3 regions of the Psychrosphaera ytuae genome follow, and region 3 is predicted to be linked to each of the others. Evidence: predicted binding sites of a transcription regulator. Region 3 holds the regulator's gene; each other region holds the start of a gene.
The links. The regulator ArgR, encoded in region 3, controls arginine synthesis, uptake and breakdown. The targets are predictions, from matches to a motif close to ANTGAATANNTATTCANT.

Region 1 (7,203 bases), 1.4 Mb from region 3:
TCTCTACTTCTTGCGGAGCTGCACCATCATAATCTGTGCGAATTGTTAGAGTAGGGTATGACAAGTCTGGTAATAGGTTTACTGCAAGTCGGCTTAACGAGACTAAACCAAATAACATGACGGCTAAAACAAACATCCAAATCGTGACCGGACGTTTAATGGCGACTTCGACTAGTTTCATAGTGTTTTCCTTGTCTCAACGATTAGTTATTTTCTACGATAGTAACGTCGGCTTTGTCTTTTAAATTGTTATGGCCCGCAATGATTAATGTCGAGTTGTCTTCTAAACCTGACAAAACTTCAATCATTCCTTGGTGTTGATAGCCCATGGTTATGTCGGTTTTAACCGCTTTACCATCAATAACTTGATAAACCATATGGTTGTTGTCGAGTGAAAGGACTGCATTTGACGGAGCAACCAGCGCATCTTTGTGTAAGCCTAATTGAATGTTCACTTCAGCGAACATACCTGGCTTTAACTCACCTTGACTATTATCGACTTGAACCACGACTTTAAACGTTCCGTTATTAGCGTCGATAACCGGGCTAATACGTGCGATACGTGCGTCAAAGGTCTTATTGTTTAGGGCTGAAAGCGAGAGCTGAACCGGTTGGTCCAATTTAATATCTTTAAAACGGCTTTCAGGAATGAACAACACGCCCTCAAGTTTGTCTTGAGCTACGATATGGTAAAGGTTTTGGTGTTGGTACTGGTGGACAAGATTTCCCACTTTGGCGTAGCGTTTTGAAACAAAACCACTAATTGGTGCGACTATTTTTGTTTCATTAACATCCAATTGCGCGAGCTCTGTAGAAGCCTCAAGTGACTCGAGTCGCCATTGGAGTTTTTCGAGCTGGTCGGCACTGACAAGGTTCTTACTTTTAGCTGCGTTAATACGGTCAAGTTCACTTTTAACCTGACGTAAATCGGCTTCGCGCTGTTGAAGGACGAGTTGATACCGGTCACTGTCTAATTCGGCTAATACTTGTCCTTTGCGAACGTAATCACCTTCTTCGGCGTATATTTTTTCGATTAAGCCTTGGACCTTACTGATCACGTCTGCTTCAGCTGGGCTTTCTAGCGTGGCATTAGATGCATAGTAGTTGGCAATGTCTTGACGTTGTAAACTCGTAACGGCAACAGGTACTTTAATAACTTCTTCCTGCTTTTTTTCGCTATCAACGGAAGCGGTCGCTTCTTCACAACCAGAAATATTGAGTAAGCCAACAACTGTTAGGGCAATAAGAGACACTTTGGTAAGAGGGTGCAAGCGGTCAGTTTTCATTTTAATATTCCATTTATAAATTTTTTACTTAAGTGGCAAGACCAATGCCAATATTAATTTACTTTATTTTCAGTAACTTATTTCATTTCAATAAAGGTTCTATTTCAATAATTACGAAAAAGTTAATATTTTCACTAATAATTGGCCGATTTCATCAAGCGCAGCAAGCACGAATAAACTTCTGGTTAACAGGCATAAAAAAAGCGGCTATAAAGCCGCTTTAATAATAGTACAAGGCTAAAATTAGCGCTTGTCTGCTGGTACGTAATCGCGTTGTGCTTCACCTGTGTAAAGCTGACGAGGACGACCAATTTTTTGGCCTTCTTCGCTAAGCATTTCGTCCCAATGGCTAATCCAACCAACAGTACGAGACATCGCGAAGATAACTGTAAACATGCTTGTTGGGATACCAATAGCTTTAAGAATGATACCTGAGTAGAAGTCTACATTCGGGTATAGCTTCTTCTCTACGAAGTACGGGTCTTCTAAAGCGATGCGCTCAAGTTCCATAGCAACATCTAGTAGAGGATCTTTAATGTTTAGTGCTTCTAGAACTTCGTGACATGTGTCGCGCATAACTTTTGCACGAGGGTCGAAGTTTTTGTAAACACGGTGACCGAAGCCCATTAGTCGGAACGGGTCAGATTTGTCTTTTGCACGTGCAACAAATTCTGGAATACGATCAACAGAACCAATTTTCTTCAACATGTTTAAACATGCTTCGTTTGCACCACCGTGCGCTGGGCCCCATAGTGAAGCGATACCAGCTGCGATACACGCATAAGGGTTAGCACCTGAAGAACCAGCTAAACGAACTGTAGACGTTGAAGCATTTTGCTCGTGGTCAGCGTGAAGCATGAAGATCTTGTCCATTGCCGAAGCAAGAACAGGGTTAACTTTATACTCTTCTGCTGGTACAGAGAACATCATGTGTAAGAAGTTTTCTGAGTACGACAAGTTGTTGCGAGGGTAAACAAATGGTTGACCGATGCTGTACTTGTACGCCATCGCTGCAATCGTAGGCAACTTCGCTACTAAGCGATATGCACTGCGCTTACGTTGCTCTGGATCTGTGATATCTAAGTCATCGTGATAGAAGCTTGATAATGCGCCAGTTACACCACAAAGCATTGCCATTGGGTGTGCGTCAACAACGAAACCTTGGAAGAAGGTCGCAATTTTTTCGTGAACCATCGTGTGGTGTGTGATTGTTTCTTCGAATTCAGCTAACTTTTCTGCACTTGGTAGTTCACCGTGAAGTAGCAGGTAGCTAAGTTCTAAGTAAGATGATTCATTGGCTAATTGTTCAATTGGGTAGCCACGGTGTAAAAGAATACCTTTAGCACCGTCAATGAACGTGATCTTAGATTGACATGAAGCAGTGGCCAAAAAACCTGGATCATATGTAAATACGCCTTGCGCACCTAAAGTACGTACGTCGATAACATCGTTACCAGCTGTACCAGACATCATTGGTAAGTCGAATGGTTCTTGCCCTGTGACTTGAACTGTGGCCTTTTTATCTGCCATGCATGTTCTCCTCATATATAGTAGTTGGACTCATCTTTTTTATTGCTCTTCAGTATAGAAGAAAATAAAAGAGAGTAAGCGTAAGTCATTTAAAAAATCACGACATTGTAACTCTAAAGTAGAGTAAAAAGTCAATTTAATTGCACAAATGTTTAATTTTTATTCACTATACGTGTCGAAGTGGTCAAAAAGTCAACTTTAACACGTTAAATTTAAACAGAAATTGATATATCTCAAATCGCTATATATACTGCGACTACTGCACACGTATGCAGTAAGCCTTTGGTGAGCTTGGACATAAATAAACAAAGAAATTTTAAAGCTCAACAAATCCATCGGTGTAATACATCGGTATACTCTAAAAAAACAACAGCTCTGATAGGCATGTAATCGTGAAAAAACAAAGACCTGTAAATCTAGATCTGACAACTATCTCAATGCCAGCTACGGCAAATGCGTCGATTCTACACCGCATAACGGGTGTTGCTATGTTCTTCGCACTCATATTTGTAATCGTAGTATGGGCCATTTCTCTACAATCTGCTGAAAGCTTTGAGTTCGCAAAAGAACTAATCCAAGGTGTATTCGGTAAAATTGTTGCAATTGGTACTCTGGCAGCACTTTCATATCACATCATTGGCGGTTTACGTCACATGGTTATGGATATGGGTCACTGGGAAGAACTTCAGTCAGGTAACCTTAGTGCTAAATTAGCAATCGCTATTTGGTTAGTAACAGTAATTTTAGCAGGAGTATGGATATGGTAATCAATCAAGCTTCTTTAAAGCGAGACGGTGTACAAGATTACGTATCGTTGCGTGCAACTGCGTTGATTATGACCGCGTACACGTTTTTCATTTTATATGTCTTTTTAACAACGCCAGAAATGACCTACGAAATTTGGTCAGGTCTGTTTGCAAACCTCGGTGTGAAAATCTTTACCTTCATTACATTATTATGTATCTGGGTCCACACTCGTATCGGTTTATGGCAAGTACTAACAGACTACGTTAAAAACACAGCAACTCGCACAGTATTGACTTTTATCCTTAATACTATTGGTCTTGCGTATGTTGTAGCTGGCTTATTTATTCTGTGGGGTGTCTAGTGAGTATATCTGTTCAAGAATTTGATGCCGTAGTAATCGGCGCAGGTGGCGCGGGTATGCGTGCTGCATTGCAAATTGCTGAATCAGGGCAGTCTTGTGCTTTGATTTCAAAAGTTTTCCCAACTCGTTCACACACTGTTTCTGCACAGGGTGGTATTACCGTTGCCTTAGGTAACGCCCACGAAGATAACTGGGAATTCCACATGTACGACACCGTTAAAGGTTCTGATTACATCGGTGACCAAGACGCAATTGAGTACATGTGTAAAACAGGTCCTGAAGCAATTTTAGAAATGGAGAACAAAGGTTTACCTTTCTCGCGTTTCGAAAACGGTAAAGTTTACCAACGTCCATTCGGTGGTCAGTCTAAGAACTTTGGTGGTGAACAAGCTGCACGTACCGCTGCAGCAGCTGACCGTACAGGCCACGCTCTTTTACACTTGTTATACCAACAAAATGTTAAAAACAAGACGACTGTATACAGCGAATGGTACGCATTAGACCTGGTTAAGAACCAAGACGGTGCTGTTATCGGTTGTACGGCAATCGACATCGAGTCTGGTGAGGTTGTTTTCTTTAAAGCTCGTGCAACTGTGCTAGCAACAGGTGGTGCAGGTCGTATTTTCGCGTCTACTACCAACGCACACATTAACACTGGTGACGGTGTTGGTATGGCGGCTCGTGCAGGTGTTGCTCTTCAAGATATGGAAATGTGGCAGTTCCACCCAACGGGTATTGCTGGTGCAGGTACCTTAGTTACTGAAGGTTGTCGTGGTGAAGGTGGTTACCTTCTAAATAAAGACGGCGAACGTTTCATGGAACGCTACGCGCCTAACGCGAAAGACCTTGCTGGTCGTGACGTTGTTGCACGTGCAATGATGACAGAAATCCGCGAAGGTCGTGGTTGTGACGGTCCACATGGCCCACACATCAAGCTGAAACTAGACCACTTAGGTCGTGAAACGCTTGAGTCACGCTTACCAGGTGTTTGTGAATTGTCTAAGACATTTGCTCACGTACACCCAGCTGACGAACCAATTCCAGTAATCCCAACATGTCACTACATGATGGGTGGTGTTCCTACTAATGTTAATGGTCAAGCATTAACAAAAGCGGAAGACGGCTCATTCAAAGAAGTTGAAGGTTTATTCGCAGTAGGTGAAATTGCATGTGTATCTGTACACGGTGCTAACCGCCTAGGTGGTAACTCACTTCTTGACTTAGTTGTATTTGGTCGTGCTGCTGGCCTATACCTTGAAAAATACCTTGGTGAAGGTGGTGGTGCTACTAACTACTCAAAAGATGACGCGGAAGAAGCAATGCAACGTTACAACCGCTGGGAGTCTACTAAGCAAGGTGAAGATCCGGTTCAAATTAAGAAAGACCTACAAAACTGCATGCAATTAAACTTCTCTGTATTCCGTACAGGTGAAGCGATGGCAGAAGGTCTATCTGAACTTAAAGAAATTCGTGAGCGCTTAAAACACGCTAAACTTTCTGATAACTCTTCTGAGTTTAATACACAACGTATCGAGTGTTTAGAACTTGATAACTTGATGGAAACTGCATACGCAACAGCGGTAGCTGCAAACTTCCGTACAGAAAGCCGTGGTGCTCACAGCCGTGAAGATTACTTAGAGCGTGACGATGAAAATTGGTTATGTCACAGTATCTATGATCCTACGACGGAAGAAATGAGTAAACGTGACGTAAACATGTCACCTAACCACCGTGAAGCGTTCCCGCCAAAAGCGCGAACTTACTAAGAAGGTATGTAACGCATTATGAAAACGTTGAATTTCTCTATATACCGTTATAACCCGGACGTTGACGACAAGCCGTACATGAAGGACTACCAACTTCAAGTTGAGGAAGGTCAAGACATGATGGTGTTGGACGCTCTTAACCTAATTAAAGAGCAAGACCCTACATTATCTTACCGCCGCTCTTGTCGTGAGGGTGTTTGTGGCTCTGACGGCATGAACATGAACGGTAAAAATGGTCTAGCGTGTATTACGCCATTATCGGCATTGGGTAGCGACAAAATTGTTGTTCGTCCACTACCAGGTCTTCCAGTAGTACGAGACCTTGTAATTGACATGACTCAGTTCTACACTCAATACGAAAAAGTAAAACCGTATTTAATTAATGATGACAAACAACCACCTGCGCGTGAACACCTTCAATCAATTGAAGACCGCGATAAGCTTGATGGACTTTACGAGTGTATCTTGTGTGCGTGTTGTTCGACATCATGTCCGTCGTTCTGGTGGAACCCGGACAAGTTTATTGGTCCTGCAGGCCTTCTTCACGCTTACCGATTCCTAATCGATAGCCGTGATACTGCGACTGAAGAACGATTAGCTGATTTAGACGACGCATTCAGTGTGTTCCGTTGCCACGGCATCATGAACTGTGTGAATGTTTGTCCTAAAGGCTTAAACCCGACCAAAGCGATTGGTCACATTAAATCAATGTTATTGCAGAGGTCAGTTTAATCTTGGCAGAAAGTCCAGTGGTTAATCTTTAACAAAAAAGAGTCGTTTCATTTACTTGGAAGGGCTCTTTTTTATTTTAAATTTATGTAAAATATAGTCTTAACGACTTACAAGGATATATATCTAATGCACGAAGGTGTTATGCAAACTTGGCTAGAAAGCTCCCATCTTTCAGCTAACAGCATGGTATATGTTGAGCAGATGTACGAACTGTACTTAGATGACCCTACATCTGTCTCTGACGAGTGGCGTGAAATCTTTGACCACCTCCCTAAAGTAGAAGGGGTATCGGTTGAGACTAAACACTCTGAAGTGCGCGACCTGTTTGCTCAACTAGCCAAAACTAAAGACCGCACAGTGGTATCTGCAGCCGACGAAGCTGATGCCAAACAAGTAAAAGTATTACAACTTATTAATGCTTTCCGATTCCGCGGACATCAGAACGCCAATTTAGACCCGCTTGGGCTTTGGCAGCGTGAAAAAGTTCGTGAGTTGACATTAGAGCATCACGAGCTATCGGACGTTGATAAGAGCAAAGAATTTAATGTCGGTTCGTTTGCGATCGGAAAAGACAAAATGCCGTTAGGCGAGCTTTTCGATGCACTTACACAAACGTATTGCGGCTCTATCGGTGCAGAATACATGCACATTACCGATACTGATGAAAAGCGTTGGATTCAAAATCGCTTAGAGTCAATCAAGAGTACGCCTCAATTTGATACAAAGATCAAAAAACGAATCTTAAAAGGCCTAGTTGCGGCAGACGGTCTTGAAAAATACT
Region 2 (7,203 bases), 880 kb from region 3:
CAAGCTCGATTTCTTTTGCAACAGATACACCGTCTTTAGTGATCGTTGGGCCACCAAATGATTTATCTAAAACGACGTTACGACCTTTTGGACCTAACGTGACTTTAACTGCGTCTGCTAAGATGTTCACACCCGCTAACATTTTTACGCGAGCGTCATTACCAAATTTTACGTCTTTAGCTGCCATGATATTTGATTCCTATTGTTCGAGTAAAAGGGGATTATTCTACGATTGCTAAGATGTCTGATTCAGACATGATTAGCACTTCTTGGCCGTCAAGCTTTTCTGTTTTGACGCCGTACCCTTCGCTAAAGATAACTGTGTCGCCAACTTTAACGTCTAAAGGACGAACGTCACCGTTTTCTAAAATACGACCGTTACCAACTGCAATGACTTCACCGCGAGTCGACTTTTCTGCTGCAGATCCAGTCAGAACAATGCCGCCTGCTGATTTGGTTTCTTGCTCGTTGCGCTTAACGATTAAGCGGTCGTGTAGAGGACGAATGCTCATTGGTCATTATCTCCGATATATGTGTGTTTATAATGAGCCACGCACAGTGCGTGACAAACTAAAATCTTTGTGTGCTTGTATATAGGGGTGGGAACACAGAATCCAAGTCTGGACGAATAAATTTTTTTAAAATTTTTTGGAATAATTTTAGAGGTATCAAGAATGAACGCCGTTTATAACAAGATGCATAATTTTAGCGGCTTTACGGAGTATGTATGGTTACTGATAACGAGGCGTAACAATACACCGACTACTTTTTGATGTATTCGTATACTTCTTTAATATCGTAGTGGCCAAGCGCCTCGCAAATTTCGACAGTTTCGACAAAGTCGAGTTTGCGTTCACCACGTTCGTATTTAGAGACATAGCTTTGCGGTCGGTCTAGACGTTTCGCGAGTTCTTCTTGAGATAAGCCTGACTCTTTGCGAATGTCTTTGAGGAATTGCCGAAAGCGCTGTTGTCTTTCATCCCAGATTCGGTTCATGGCGCAACGATAAACCTGAGCTACAAATATCCCATTTTGGGATATTTTCGTTGCGATAGCCGCATTTATCTTTTATCGTGGGGTTATTGCTTTTGTTGGGCTTTAGTTAAAACAACAGCAATATAAATGGTCAAATAAAAGCGCGTGAAGAGTTGAGGTATGTCCTTTACTTGTTACGCGCTTTTTTTGCTTTAAGGCCAATATTTACAAACAAACTTTTTTGATCAGCTTTGTCAGCATGTCTTGGGTAGGATTGATCTGATCAAATGCCAAAAACTCATTGGGTTGGTGCGCTTGATGGATGGAGCCTGGGCCAAATACCCACGTTTGAGCGCCGACGGATTGGATAAAAGGGGCCTCCGTACAGTAGTCTACGGCACAACAGGACTTTCCAGCAATTTCTTCAAGTACGTGACTGAAGTTTTGGTGTTCGACATCAAGCTGCTGAAAACTAGGACAGGGTAAGTGCAATGCGTCCACGGTGATTCGCTCGGGATGTTTTAACTGTAGAGGTTTTAAAGTATTTTCTAACAACAGCAATAAGTCTTTGTCTTGTAATCCAGGCAATGCTCGCATATCAATATCTAAATAACACTCTCCACAAATTCGGTTGGCGTTGTCTCCGCCTTTAATCGCGCCAAAGTTGAGAGTGGGGTAGTCGGTTTCAAACTGTTGATTAGTAAATGACTGCATTAAGTTTGACTTTAGGTGCTGTAATTCTCGGATCACAGCGGCCATGATTTCTATGGCGTTGACGCCTAAGTGAGGCTTGCTTGAATGCCCCGATTGGCCACGGACCGAAATCCGATGAGACATATGGCCTTTATGCATATTAACAGGTTGAAGCTCTGTCGGTTCACCTATGATAGCCACGTCTGGTTTTATAAGTTGTTGCTCGGCAAACAAACGGGCACCGGCCATGGTGGTTTCTTCGTCGGCAGTTGCCAATATATATAGTGGTTTTTTTAGTTTTTTATGTTGGTTCGATTCGACAAGTGATTTACATGCTTCCAAGATAAAAGCAAAAAAGCCTTTCATGTCACAGGTGCCGAGGCCATAGAAGCGTTCGTTATCTTCCTTGATGACAAACGGATCGGTATCCCAACGTAATTCGTCGTAGGGCACAGTGTCTGAATGTCCAGAGAGAAGTAAGCCACCTTCGCCGTTACCTAATTTAGCCAGTAAATTGTATTTGGGCTTAAGCACTTCATCACAATGACTGACAACCTGCTCTATTTTAATTTCAAAGCCCAGTGTCTCGAACCAGCTAGACAATGTATCTATGAGAGGTTTGTTGGATTGATCCCAGCTGATTAACGAAGAGCTGATCGATGGTGTGGCAATGAGTTCAGTCATGGCCTGTTTGAACGATGGCAAAGATTTTTGTGTTTGAGAATAAGTCATAAAATTTTAACAAAATAATTATGTTGATTTATTGCATAATAATTCATGTGGTGTTACTTTTCTATCATTAGTATAAATAATCTAATTTTTCTAATTGAATAATTTTTCAGTTTTTTGTGGATTGATATAAATGTCGGTGTCGAAGGTAGCAATAATTGGTGCAAGTGGTTATGTAGGAGCTGAGCTGGTGGGTCTTTTGACTCGTCACCCCTATGTGTCATTACGCGACCTTGTCGTATCCGAACACAGTGATTCCGACGCGAGACCTTTCTCCGAGTTGCATGCTCGGTGGCAGGGGATATGTGATGTACCCCTGCAATCTTTTTCGCGTCAATGGTTCGACTCGGCGGTAGTGGATTTAGACGCGGTATTTTTAGCGACACCTCATGAGTTTGCTGCGACGTGGGCGGGAGAGTTTTTAGTACATGGTGTAAAGGTTTTTGATCTCTCGGCCGCATTTCGTTTGAACAGCCCTGATTTATACATTAATCATTATGGTTTTGAGCATCAATATCCCAAGTTACTTAAAGAAGCTTGTTATGGCCTAGCGGAATGGCTACATGAAGATGTTACTGAACAGACCCTTTTTGCCCTACCTGGGTGTTACCCCACCGCTAGTCTATTGGCCTTAAAACCGCTAGCTCACTGCCAACTAAACCAATCCGGATTAATCGTGGTCAACGGTACGAGTGGTGTAAGTGGGGCAGGAAGAAATGCAAACCTAGCGACGAGCTTCAATGAAGTGAGCTTAAGGCCTTACCAAATATTACAACACAGACATCAACCTGAGATCAGTCAAGAGGCTGGAGCACCGGTTGTATTTAATCCTCATTTGGCGCCATTTAAAAGAGGGCTACTCGCTACCGTGACATTGCAATTAAAGTCGCACGTTAGCGAACAGGATGTCACTCAGGCGTATGCCAATGCGTACGATAAGACCCCACTGGTTAGATTAAAAAAACAGTGGCCACAAATTGATGATGTGACCTTTACGCCATTTGCGGATCTCCATTGGCAGTTTGACGATTTGTCTAAAACACTGGTTGTCTGTGTCGCGATTGATAATTTGCTCAAAGGGGCGGCTTCTCAAGCCGTTCAGTGTTTTAACTTGTCATTGGGGCTGCCAAGTGAATTCAGCCTCATTACTGACAACTGGCAGGCCGTTACAGACCCAAAAGGAGTGGCGCTAGCATGACAAACATAAGCCCTATCGTCATTAAAATTGGAGGTGCGATCCTGACTCGCACTGGTGCTTTATTAAAGCTGGCAGAAACACTCAAAACCTTAAAACACGAATACCCTAGCTTACCGGTGGTGTTGGTTCACGGCGGTGGTGTGACGGTCGATGAAATGCTCAACCAAGCTGGGTTTGTGACTGAAAAACAAAATGGCGCACGTATTACGCCTCAAGAACATATGCCAATTATCACCGGTGCTCTGGCCGGTCACGTTAACAAAACAGTTGTGAGTCAATTCCATCAATCCGGATTAAATGCCGTTGGCATTTCCCTGTTTGATGGAGGGATGACTCGCTGTGAATTGAATCCATTAAATATTGGTCACGTTGGCGTACCAGAAGCTCAAGACTCAACCTTACTAAAGTTGTTGTTGGCGTCTGGTTTTTTACCCGTCATCTCTTCCATTGGATGTTTGGATAACGGTGAATTGGTTAACCTCAACGCAGATGATGCCGCTGTTGAAGTCTGCAAGTTACTCGACGGTGAGTTACTTTTATTAACCGACGTTAACGGTGTAATGGATGGTAATGGTCAGTTTTTATCAAGCCTAACCGAAACGGATGCACTCCAACTCATTAGTAACGGCGTTATCTCTGGTGGCATGACCATAAAGATAACCGCAGCGTTTCAGGCTGCAAATCAACTCCGACGAACCATCGCGGTTGCCAGTTGGGAATCGCCAGAGCAAATCTTAACTTTGTTATCTGGCCAAACCATAGGTACCCGCATTATCCCAAGCCAACACGGCTAAAGGTATGAGCCCGCTGTCTTTACGGAGACCTTAAACGGCTCATTCAACATTATTTTTGTAGCCAGTGATGTCTTCTTTGATGTCGCTGAGCTCTAGTGCGACTCAAATTTAAGTGAATTTATTATGCAAACACTTCATCAGATGCGTCATTTTGTCGCGGATCATCAACTGACTCAAAGCCAGTTACTCAGTTTTATTGACCTAGCCAAAACGGTCAAAGCAGAACCCGAAAAGTTCAGCTCAGTATTGGCGGGCAAAACCATTGCAATGTTATTTGAAAAACCATCCTTGCGCACCATGGTGAGCTTTGAGGTCGGGATCAAAAAGCTCGGTGGCCACGCAATTAACCTTGGTCAACAAAACGGAAAGCTAGGCGAACGCGAGCGGACTAAAGATTATGCCAAAAACTTATCTTGTTTTGTCGATGGTATTGTTGCACGTGTGTTTGAACACGAGGCCATATTGGAATTAGCTGACGAAGGCTCAGTGCCTGTGGTCAATGCCTTGTGTGATTGGTACCACCCTTGTCAGGGACTGGCGGATTTTGTCACGCTATCGGAGTACTACCCGGATTTGTCGAAAGTTCGTTTAGCGTATGTAGGTGACAGCAACAACGTATCTAATTCTTTAATGACCCTAGCGGCAACACTGGGCATGGACTTTACCTTGATCTGCCCGGAAGGACATGAACCTGCACCCCACATTGTCGAGCAAACAGAGTTTTTGTATCAAGAAGTCAATGCGGGCAATGGCAAGGGAAAACTGACGATTAGCCATGATCTGACGTACCTAAATCGACAAGAAGGTCAACAAGATGTGATTTATACCGACACCTGGATTTCAATGGGGGGCGAGTTAGATACGCAATCAAACGCATACAAAACTTTGATGGCTAAATTTGCGCCTTATCAAGTTAACCATAAGCTCATGCAAAGATCTGGTGCAACCAAAGTGATGCACTGCCAACCTGCTCACTTGGAGCAAGAAATTACCACTGAGTTATTTGACGATGCGAATAAATCGATTGTTTTTCAGCAGGCAGAAAATCGTTTGTGGGCACAGTGCGCCGTTTTAGTTTCGATATTTTCACCCAAGCTAGCACTTTTTAACCAAACCCATTCAGACCAGAACTACACAAAGCAAACAGCGACAGAACCGTCATCCTCGGAGCCGACATTGTCGATGCTGACTAAGAGTTCCAGCACCCCGCTTAGTGTGTAGTAACCATAAGAATTTATTTAGAATTTTATTAAGGATTTAATCGTGGCGTTATCATCAAAAACCAGTTTTAAAAAAGTATTACTCGCCTACTCGGGTGGCTTAGATACCTCTGCCATCATTCCATGGCTTAAAGAAACCTACGACAATTGTGAAGTTGTTGCATTTTGTGCCGATGTTGGTCAAGGCGATGAAGAGCTGATCGGAATAAAAGACAAAGCTATCGCCTCTGGTGCAAGCGACTGTATTGTCGCTGATTTAAAAGAAGAATTTGTTAAAGATTATATTTTTCCGATTTTAAAAACAGGCGCAGTCTACGAAGGGCAATATTTATTAGGCACATCCATGGCGCGACCGGTTATTGCAAAAGCCATGGTTGAAGTTGCCAAGCAAGTAGGCGCCGATGCACTGTGTCATGGTTGTACGGGCAAAGGTAATGATCAGGTACGTTTTGAGGCCTGTTTTGCTGCCTTAGCGCCAAATTTGGCGGTCATTGCACCCTGGCGTGAGTGGGACATGGTGTCTCGTGAAGATCTGTTAAATTATTTAGACCAACGCAACATTCCTTGTTCTGCTTCATTGACCAAAATCTACAGTCGGGACGCTAACGCTTGGCATATTTCTCATGAGGGAGGCGAGTTAGAAGATCCTTGGAACCCGCCTTCTGAGCAAGTTTGGACCATGACAGTCTCACCCGAGCAAGCTCCCGATGCACCAGAAACCATCTCTTTGAGTTTTGAAAAAGGTGAGCTGACTCACGTTGACGGTCAAGCTCTCTCTCCGTATCAAGCATTGGTGTATTTAAATAACAAAGCCGCAGCACATGGTGTTGGTCGAATTGATATTGTCGAAAATCGCTTAGTCGGCATGAAATCAAGAGGCTGTTATGAAACCCCGGGTGGAACTGTATTAATGGCTGCTTATAAGGGACTTGAAGCGCTTATATTAGACAAAGAGGCACTTAAATTTAGAGAGTATGTAGGTCTTGAGTTTTCGCACGTGATTTATGACGGACGTTGGTTTACCTCTCTTGCTAAAGCACAGCTTAGCGCAGCTGCTTCATTGGCTGAAAAGCTAACCGGCGATATTGTCATAAAACTGTATAAAGGCGTTGCTACGGTTGCTCAGCGTCGTTCACCAAATAGTTTGTATTCTGAGGACTTCGCAACCTTTGGTGCCGATGACGTTTATGATCAAAAACACGCAGAGGGTTTTATCAGACTCTTTACGTTGTCCAGTCGTATCGAAGCGATGCAACTCAAAGCAACTCAATCCGAGGCGGAGGCAAGCTGATGGCATTATGGGGAGGGCGGTTCCAAGGTGCCGCCAGTGAACAATTTAACGCATTTAATAATTCATTACCCATCGATTATCGGCTTGCTCAGCAAGACATCGAAGGGTCAATCGCTTGGTCTGTGGCCTTACAAACAGTAGGAGTACTCACCCAAACTGAGCAACAGACAATAGCTGATGCCCTGACTCAACTGTCTAGTAAAGTGAATCAGGATCCGAGTGCGTTGTTGCAGTCTGATGCCGAGGACATTCACAGTTGGGTAGAGATGAAATTGATTGAGGCGGTGGGTGACTTGGGCAAAA
Region 3 (7,203 bases):
TATTTAAAAGAGCTGCCGGCCCACTCTGTTAAAATAGATGGCTCATTTGTAAAGGATATGATCTGTAATGATGTTGACAGAACCCTTGTTGAGGCCATAAGTAATGTCGCTATGGTTTTAAACAAAACCAGTGTTGCCGAGTTTGTTGAAACCAAAGAAATCTTTGATTCTTTAAAATCTTTGGGGGTGACTTATGCTCAAGGTTACTTTATTAGCCGTCCACTGCCTCTTAACGAAGCCATAGAGTTTAGATTTGATCCCAATAACTTTGAATAACAAAAAACAAATATAAAATAACCGCCGTATGGCGGTTTTTTTATATTTAACTGAAATTAGCGACTTGCAATAGCCTCTGCAATCTTAGAGTCACCAAAGCCGTTTGCTTTTGCCCACTCTAAATCACCAGACCCATCAAAGTGAGATGAAGGAAGGCGCTTAACCATAAATACACCAACAGACTCTGCGTTCTTTTGCATTGCGTAGCGAATTAAGTTATCACCACCACAAGTAACACCGTCGTAAATGTTACGTAGTTTTACACCCGCATTTTTTAACTTTTTACGGAATCGGCTTTTGTTATCCGTTGCAACGTTGTCACAAACTCCTGCTAAAAACGACGCAACATCTGCCTGTGCTGGTGCACTTGTAGATAACGCTGATACAACTAATACAGTTGATAATAAAGATACCAATAATTTCATATACTTCTCGTTATTAATTTTTTGCGAACATTACTACTTGTTCAGAATATAGCAAATCTGACCTGCGTAGCATAGCGAATTATTTGCTTTGTCGCTTAAGAGTTACAAACTGATACTGATGAGGATTTTTATCATCTGAATCATGAGCTTGACGCTCTGTTTCTTGCCAATCCGCTACTTCAGTCCAATCTGGAAACCTTGTATCGCCCTCTACATCAAGATCTATAAAAGTTAAGTACAAGTGGCTTGCTAATGGCAAAAATTGCTCATAAATATGACCGCCACCAATGATCATTATCTCTGGCGCATCTTTCAATAGAGATAGAGCTTGCTCAGTAGAGTGAGCGGTCAATACCCCTTCATGTTGCCATTCTGAGTTACGCGTAATTACAATGTTTTGACGGCCAGGAAGCGGACGACCAATTGAATCGAATGTCTTTCTTCCCATAACCACGGGCTTACCCAAAGTAACTGATTTGAAATGTTTTAAATCTGCAGGCATATGCCACGGCATGTCATTATCTTTACCGATAACTCTACCGTTCGCCATTGCTGCAATGAGTGAAATTTTGGTCATAATATACAAAAGCCCTCTTAATTAGAGGGCTATCATATCTTTTTCATCAATGTGGTTAAATACTTTCTATTCAAGTCCAACCAATCGTTTGACATTAAGGCTTGTAAATTACCTCAACGTCATAATCATCTTCGTCAAAATCATCGTCATCGTCGAAGTCATCAATAACATCATTGTGGTAAGAGTCCCACTGGAACTCTACTTTCTCTTCTTGCTCTTCAACAACTTCACGAGGCATTTCTTCAAGTGCGTCAGAAAGATCGTTACAAAGATCTTTAGTATTTAAACCTTGTGACGCTGAAATTTGATAAATTGGACCTTCCCAACCTAGCTGCTCTGCAATTTCTTTACAGCGCTCATTTGCTTCATCTTCAGGTAGCAAGTCGATTTTGTTAAATACTAACCAGCGTGGCTTTTCTGCTAGCTTTTCACTGTATTGCTCAAGTTCACTTACGATCACTTTAGCATTTTCTACAGGATCAGAGCCATCAACCGGCATAATATCGACTAAATGAAGCAGTACTCGGCAACGCTCTAAATGGCGCAAGAAACGAATACCCAAACCAGCGCCATCTGCGGCACCTTCGATCAAACCGGGAATATCAGCAACAACGAATGAATTACCAGCGCGGACAACGCCAAGGTTAGGTACAAGCGTTGTAAATGGGTAGTCCGCTACCTTTGGTTTAGCAGCTGACACAGAGCGAATAAAAGTCGATTTACCAGCGTTTGGTAGACCTAACATACCCACATCGGCTAACAATAATAACTCTAGTTGTAAGTTGCGAACTTCACCTGGCGTGCCATTGGTCTTTTGGCGTGGCGCTCTGTTTACACTGCTTTTAAAACGCGTGTTACCCAAACCGTGATAACCACCCTTAGCAACTAGTAACTTCTGACCGTGTTTAAGTAGATCACCAATCACTTCACCAGTGTCGATGTCACGAGCGCGTGTTCCGACAGGAACCGACAACAAGCAGTCCTCACCACGAGAACCTGTACAATTGCGTCCCATCCCGTTTTCGCCACGCTGAGCTTTATGAAAGCGTTCAAAGCGGTAGTCAATTAGGGTATTTAAACCTTCATCTGCGACTAGGAAAACGTCACCGCCATCACCGCCGTCGCCACCATCTGGGCCACCTTTTGGGACGTATTTTTCGCGACGAAAAGACGAGGCACCATTACCACCATCACCGGCTTCGACTTTAATTTCAACTTCATCAACAAATTTCATTCGACTACTAACTCTTTGGGTTGGAACACGTGTAACAATACTAGTAACTATATGACTGAAGTGACTAGACTGCCAGTCTGCTACTAATATGGAATTGGGGAAATAAAAAACCCCGCAATAAGCGGGGTTTCAAATTGTAACTTTCGTTAAACTTATTCAGCAACGATGCTTACGTATTTACGGTTAAGTGGACCTTTAGTATCGAACTTAACTTTACCGCCAGCAGTCGCGAACAACGTGTGGTCACGACCCATGCTTACGTTTTGACCAGCGTGGAACTTAGTACCACGTTGACGAACGATAATGTTACCAGCCAATACTGATTCGCCACCAAAACGCTTAACACCTAAACGTTTGCTTTCTGAATCACGACCGTTTCGAGTACTACCACCAGCCTTTTTATGTGCCATATTAAAGTACCTTCTTTATTAAGCGTTAATGCCAGTAATCTTCACTTCAGTGAACCATTGACGATGGCCCGCTTGCTTACGTGAATGCTTACGACGTTTAAATTTAACGATTTTAACCTTCTCACCACGACCGTGAGAAACAACTTCAGCTGAAACCTTACCGCCAGCTACTAATGGTGCACCAACTTTTACGTCGTCACCGTTAGCAACTAATAACACCTGATCAAACTCAACTGTAGAACCAGTTTCTACGTCAAGTTTTTCTAGACGAATGGTTTGGCCTTCAGCAACACGGTGTTGTTTACCACCACTTTGGAATACCGCGTACATATTACTCCGTCTCCTGTGCGCTCTTCGCACAAATTAATTCTGTAAAACAGGGCGCGAATTCTAAAGCACTTCCCCGCTTTTAGCAAGACTAATTTGGCGTTAATTTAATAAATTTTAAACCTTTCTGTAACAGGTTCATAAAGTACCACAAGTTCATGCCGTTTTATCGGTATTTTACCGGAGTTTTTACGATTAAATTTTGGCTTTTGGGGTTTGTCAGGTAAACTCCGCAACCATTCCGATTGGCAATTGACTAAACAGCTGTACATGGATACTAAACAAATCATTGAACTTGCTGCCGAAGATATGCAAAGCGTAAACAAGTGCATAGGCGATCAGCTCAACTCCGACGTTGCGCTTATCAACCAACTTGGCATGTATATCGTCAACAGTGGCGGAAAACGCATCAGACCTATGCTCACTGTACTAGCTGCACGCGCACTAGGTTATCAAGGTGAACAACACCACACTCTCGCCGCCATTATTGAGTTTATCCATACTGCAACCCTTCTACACGATGATGTTGTTGACGAGTCAACAATGCGTCGAGGTAAAGAAACTGCAAATGCTGTTTTTGGTAATCAAGCCAGTGTTTTGGTTGGCGACTTTTTGTATACCCGTTCGTTCCAAATGATGGTTACGTTGGACTCGATGCGAGTGATGAAGATTCTTGCTGATGCAACAAATACGATCTCAGAAGGCGAAGTTCTGCAGTTGATGAACTGCAACGATCCTGATACGACAGAAAAAAGCTACTTTGATGTGATTTATGGCAAAACGGCTCGGTTATTTGAAGCGGCCACACAACTTGCCGCGATCATTTCAGGATCAAATGAAGAAACCGAAAAAGCGATGCAATTATACGGCATGCACTTAGGTACTGCATTTCAGTTAATTGATGATGTGATGGATTACACATCAGATGCCGATGATATGGGTAAAAACGTGGGTGATGACCTAGCCGAAGGCAAACCGACATTACCTCTTCTATATGCTATGTGGAATACGGATCCTGAAAATGCGGCTTTGATCCGCAGTGCGATCGAAAATGCCAATGGCATGGATCATTTAGATCATATCTTATCTGTCATGAAACAAACTGGATCGCTTGAATACACACGTCAACAAGCTGAAAAGGAAGCCGACAAGGCAATAGAGGCGTTGGGCGTGATCCCGGACAATGAATTTAAACAAGCGCTAATCAGTCTTGCTCACGTTGCGGTCCATCGCTCGGCCTAACAACACTTTGGCTCAACTCGCTTCTTTTTAATCATCAAATCGAAGACACAAAAAAAGCACCCTAAGGTGCTTTTTTAGTTTACTGCCTACGATTATTGGCCGTTAACGAACTCTTCACCTAAAGTGATGTCGCCACGAAGGCCGTCAAGCATCTCTGCTTTACACTTAGCTTCGTAGTCGCTTAGTTCGCCGTAATCAAAGATTTCTTTAACACCGTCTTTACCTAAAAGAACTGGTTGTGCAAAGAAACGAGCGTCAGAACCGTCACCTTCAACGTATGTGAATTCGAATACATCTTCTTCACCGTTTAATGCGTCAACTAGGCTCAAGCAGAAACGCGCAGCCGCTAGACCCATTGAAAGTGTTGCAGAACCGCCACCAGCTTTTGCTTCAACAACTTCAGTACCCGCGTTTTGGATACGGTGAGTTAGTTTTTCGATTTCTTCTTGAGTGAACTCAACACCTTCAACTTGAGAAAGAAGAGGAAGAATAGTTGTGCCACTGTGACCACCGATAACTGGAACAACGATGTCTTCACAGTTAAGGCCTTTTGCTTCAGCAACAAACGTTTCGGCGCGGATTACGTCTAGAGTCGTAACACCGAATAATTTAGCTGGGTTGTACTTGCCTTTTGCTTTTAGCGTTTCAGCAGCAATTGCAACTGTAGTGTTAACAGGGTTAGTGATGATGCTAATGCATGCTTCTGGACAGAAGTCCGCACAGCCTTCAACCAAAGTCTTAACGATACCTGCGTTGATGTTGAATAGATCCGAACGATCCATACCTGGCTTACGAGGTACACCCGCTGGGATTAATACAATGTCAGCACCCGTTAATGCTTTTTCTAGGTCGTCCTTACCAAAACCTTCTACTTTTACTTGAGTAGGGATGTGGCTTAGATCAACAGCAACACCTGGAACGACTGGAGCTACGTCATATAGCGATAATTCAGAACCCGCAGGTAACTGAGTTTTTAGTAATAAAGATAAAGCCTGACCGATACCACCAGCGGCACCTAACACTGCTACTTTCATATTAATCTCCAATTTAAAGAATGATTCAGAAGTGAAATTTGCCGGCAACCATACTCAATTATCCAGCTAAACTCAATTCGCAATTAGTATTATATGGCGAAATGCTTTAAAATTCCGCCTAAAAGACTGGCAAGGAAAAAATACAATGAGTCAAAACAAACAAGACGCCCTGATCAAAGCATTTAAAGACATTTTGAACGAAGAACGCTTCGGTTCACAAAGTGACATCGTAGATGCGTTGAAAGCCCTTGGTTTTGATAACGTCAGTCAGTCAAAAGTTTCTAGAATGTTAACCCGTTTCGGTGCGGTACGAACTCGCAACGCCAAACAAGAAATGGTTTACTGTTTGCCTGCTGAATTAGGCATGCCAACGGCAAAGAGTCCATTACGACAATTGGTGTTGGACGTTAATCACAACGAAGCTATGGTCATCATCAAAACTAGCCCAGGTGCGGCTCAATTAATTGCTCGTTTGTTAGATTCAGTTGGTAAGGCTGAAGGCGTGCTAGGTACCATCGCCGGTGATGACACGATTTTTATCGCACCTTTAAAAGTTAGCGAAATCGAGCACACATTAGAAAATGTAAAAGCCCTATTCGAAACAGTTTAATAGATAACTAATAAAATCTAATTTAAAAGAAATAAAAAGGTCTCAATTTACATTGAGACCTTTTTGTTTTTTTGAAGCCATTTGATAGTTATGACCTTTTGTCATTACTCAGTAACAGGAGCCACTTTCATTGTTCCGACTTGTACTTCTATCACTTCGACTTTAGCACCCGCCGTTAAATCAGAATCCGCTTCGATTTTCCAATTTACTCCTGAGTACAAATACATACCAGGGTGTACTGAGGTAACATCGGTTTCTAAAACAAACTGGTGACCTATCAAATCTGATTTCACCGTTTGTGGTTTGCTGTCTTGTTGCAGACGACTTAATGGCTTCCATAACAGCGCAGTATACAATGCAGAAAGAACCGCAATTGAGATTAAAATATTAGCCCAAGTATCAGTAAAGATACCGAAGTTTAATAACAAACCCGTTGTTAACACCGCCAAGCCAATTAAGGTTAAAAAGAACGTCGCAAATCCAAGGATAACGATATCGACAACGGCCATAAGTATCCCTATCGCCATTAGGATTTGCGCAGTATCATCAAAAATCCACATACCGCCCTCCTACTTCTTATTCAGAGTGTCAATAATGGTCATCGCTTGTGCGACTACACTAGATGCATCCGTTGAACCATCTGGTAGAAGAACCACTGAAGATTCTTTCGCAATGGCTTGTTTAGCTTCAATCGCTTTAGTTGCAAGATCAAGTTGAATCGCTTTTTGACCTTGCTCAGTTTTAGCTACATTACCAACTAGCTCTAACGCTTCTGCCTGTGCAGCGGCGACTTGCATAATTGCTTGAGCTTCACCTTCAGCTTTTAAGATTTGTTCTGCTTTTTCAGCTTCCGCGGCCAAAACCTGTGCTTGTTTTTCACCTTCTGCAACATTGATTGCTGCTTGGCGGTCACCTTCTGATTCCAAAACTTGTGCACGCTTTTCACGCTCAGCTTTCATCTGGCGCTCCATCGCTTCCATAACAGAAGATGGTGGCACAATATCTTTGATTTCGTAACGCAACACCTGAACACCCCATGGCGCAGAGGCTTCATTGATCGAAGAGACG

Region 1: J1N51_RS00885 (citrate synthase) is a predicted target of ArgR. The motif match lies at 2,967-2,984, and genes of this name have one in related genera.
Region 2: argC (N-acetyl-gamma-glutamyl-phosphate reductase) is a predicted target of ArgR. The motif match lies at 2,431-2,448, and genes of this name have one in related genera.

Annotation. Positions count from the first base shown of each region.
Region 1 is NZ_CP072110.1:172,145-179,347, forward strand. It holds gene J1N51_RS00875 (efflux RND transporter permease subunit) at 1-181, opposite strand, end outside; gene J1N51_RS00880 (efflux RND transporter periplasmic adaptor subunit) at 204-1,286, opposite strand; gene J1N51_RS00885 (citrate synthase) at 1,530-2,816, opposite strand; gene sdhC (succinate dehydrogenase, cytochrome b556 subunit) at 3,209-3,583, shown strand; gene sdhD (succinate dehydrogenase, hydrophobic membrane anchor protein) at 3,577-3,924, shown strand; gene sdhA (succinate dehydrogenase flavoprotein subunit) at 3,924-5,690, shown strand; gene J1N51_RS00905 (succinate dehydrogenase iron-sulfur subunit) at 5,709-6,422, shown strand; gene sucA (2-oxoglutarate dehydrogenase E1 component) at 6,549-7,203, shown strand, end outside.
Region 2 is NZ_CP072110.1:2,429,246-2,436,448, forward strand. It holds gene groL (chaperonin GroEL) at 1-187, opposite strand, end outside; gene J1N51_RS10855 (co-chaperone GroES) at 222-512, opposite strand; gene J1N51_RS10860 (helix-turn-helix domain-containing protein) at 763-996, opposite strand; gene argE (acetylornithine deacetylase) at 1,201-2,400, opposite strand; gene argC (N-acetyl-gamma-glutamyl-phosphate reductase) at 2,531-3,595, shown strand; gene argB (acetylglutamate kinase) at 3,592-4,389, shown strand; gene J1N51_RS10880 (ornithine carbamoyltransferase) at 4,531-5,610, shown strand; gene J1N51_RS10885 (argininosuccinate synthase) at 5,653-6,900, shown strand; gene argH (argininosuccinate lyase) at 6,900-7,203, shown strand, end outside.
Region 3 is NZ_CP072110.1:1,553,944-1,561,146, forward strand. It holds gene J1N51_RS06785 (EAL domain-containing protein) at 1-276, shown strand, start outside; gene J1N51_RS06790 (DUF3718 domain-containing protein) at 333-701, opposite strand; gene folA (type 3 dihydrofolate reductase) at 781-1,278, opposite strand; gene cgtA (Obg family GTPase CgtA) at 1,373-2,512, opposite strand; gene rpmA (50S ribosomal protein L27) at 2,665-2,922, opposite strand; gene rplU (50S ribosomal protein L21) at 2,941-3,252, opposite strand; gene ispB (octaprenyl diphosphate synthase) at 3,520-4,491, shown strand; gene mdh (malate dehydrogenase) at 4,584-5,525, opposite strand; gene argR (transcriptional regulator ArgR) at 5,671-6,135, shown strand; gene J1N51_RS06830 (NfeD family protein) at 6,240-6,695, opposite strand; gene J1N51_RS06835 (SPFH domain-containing protein) at 6,705-7,203, opposite strand, start outside.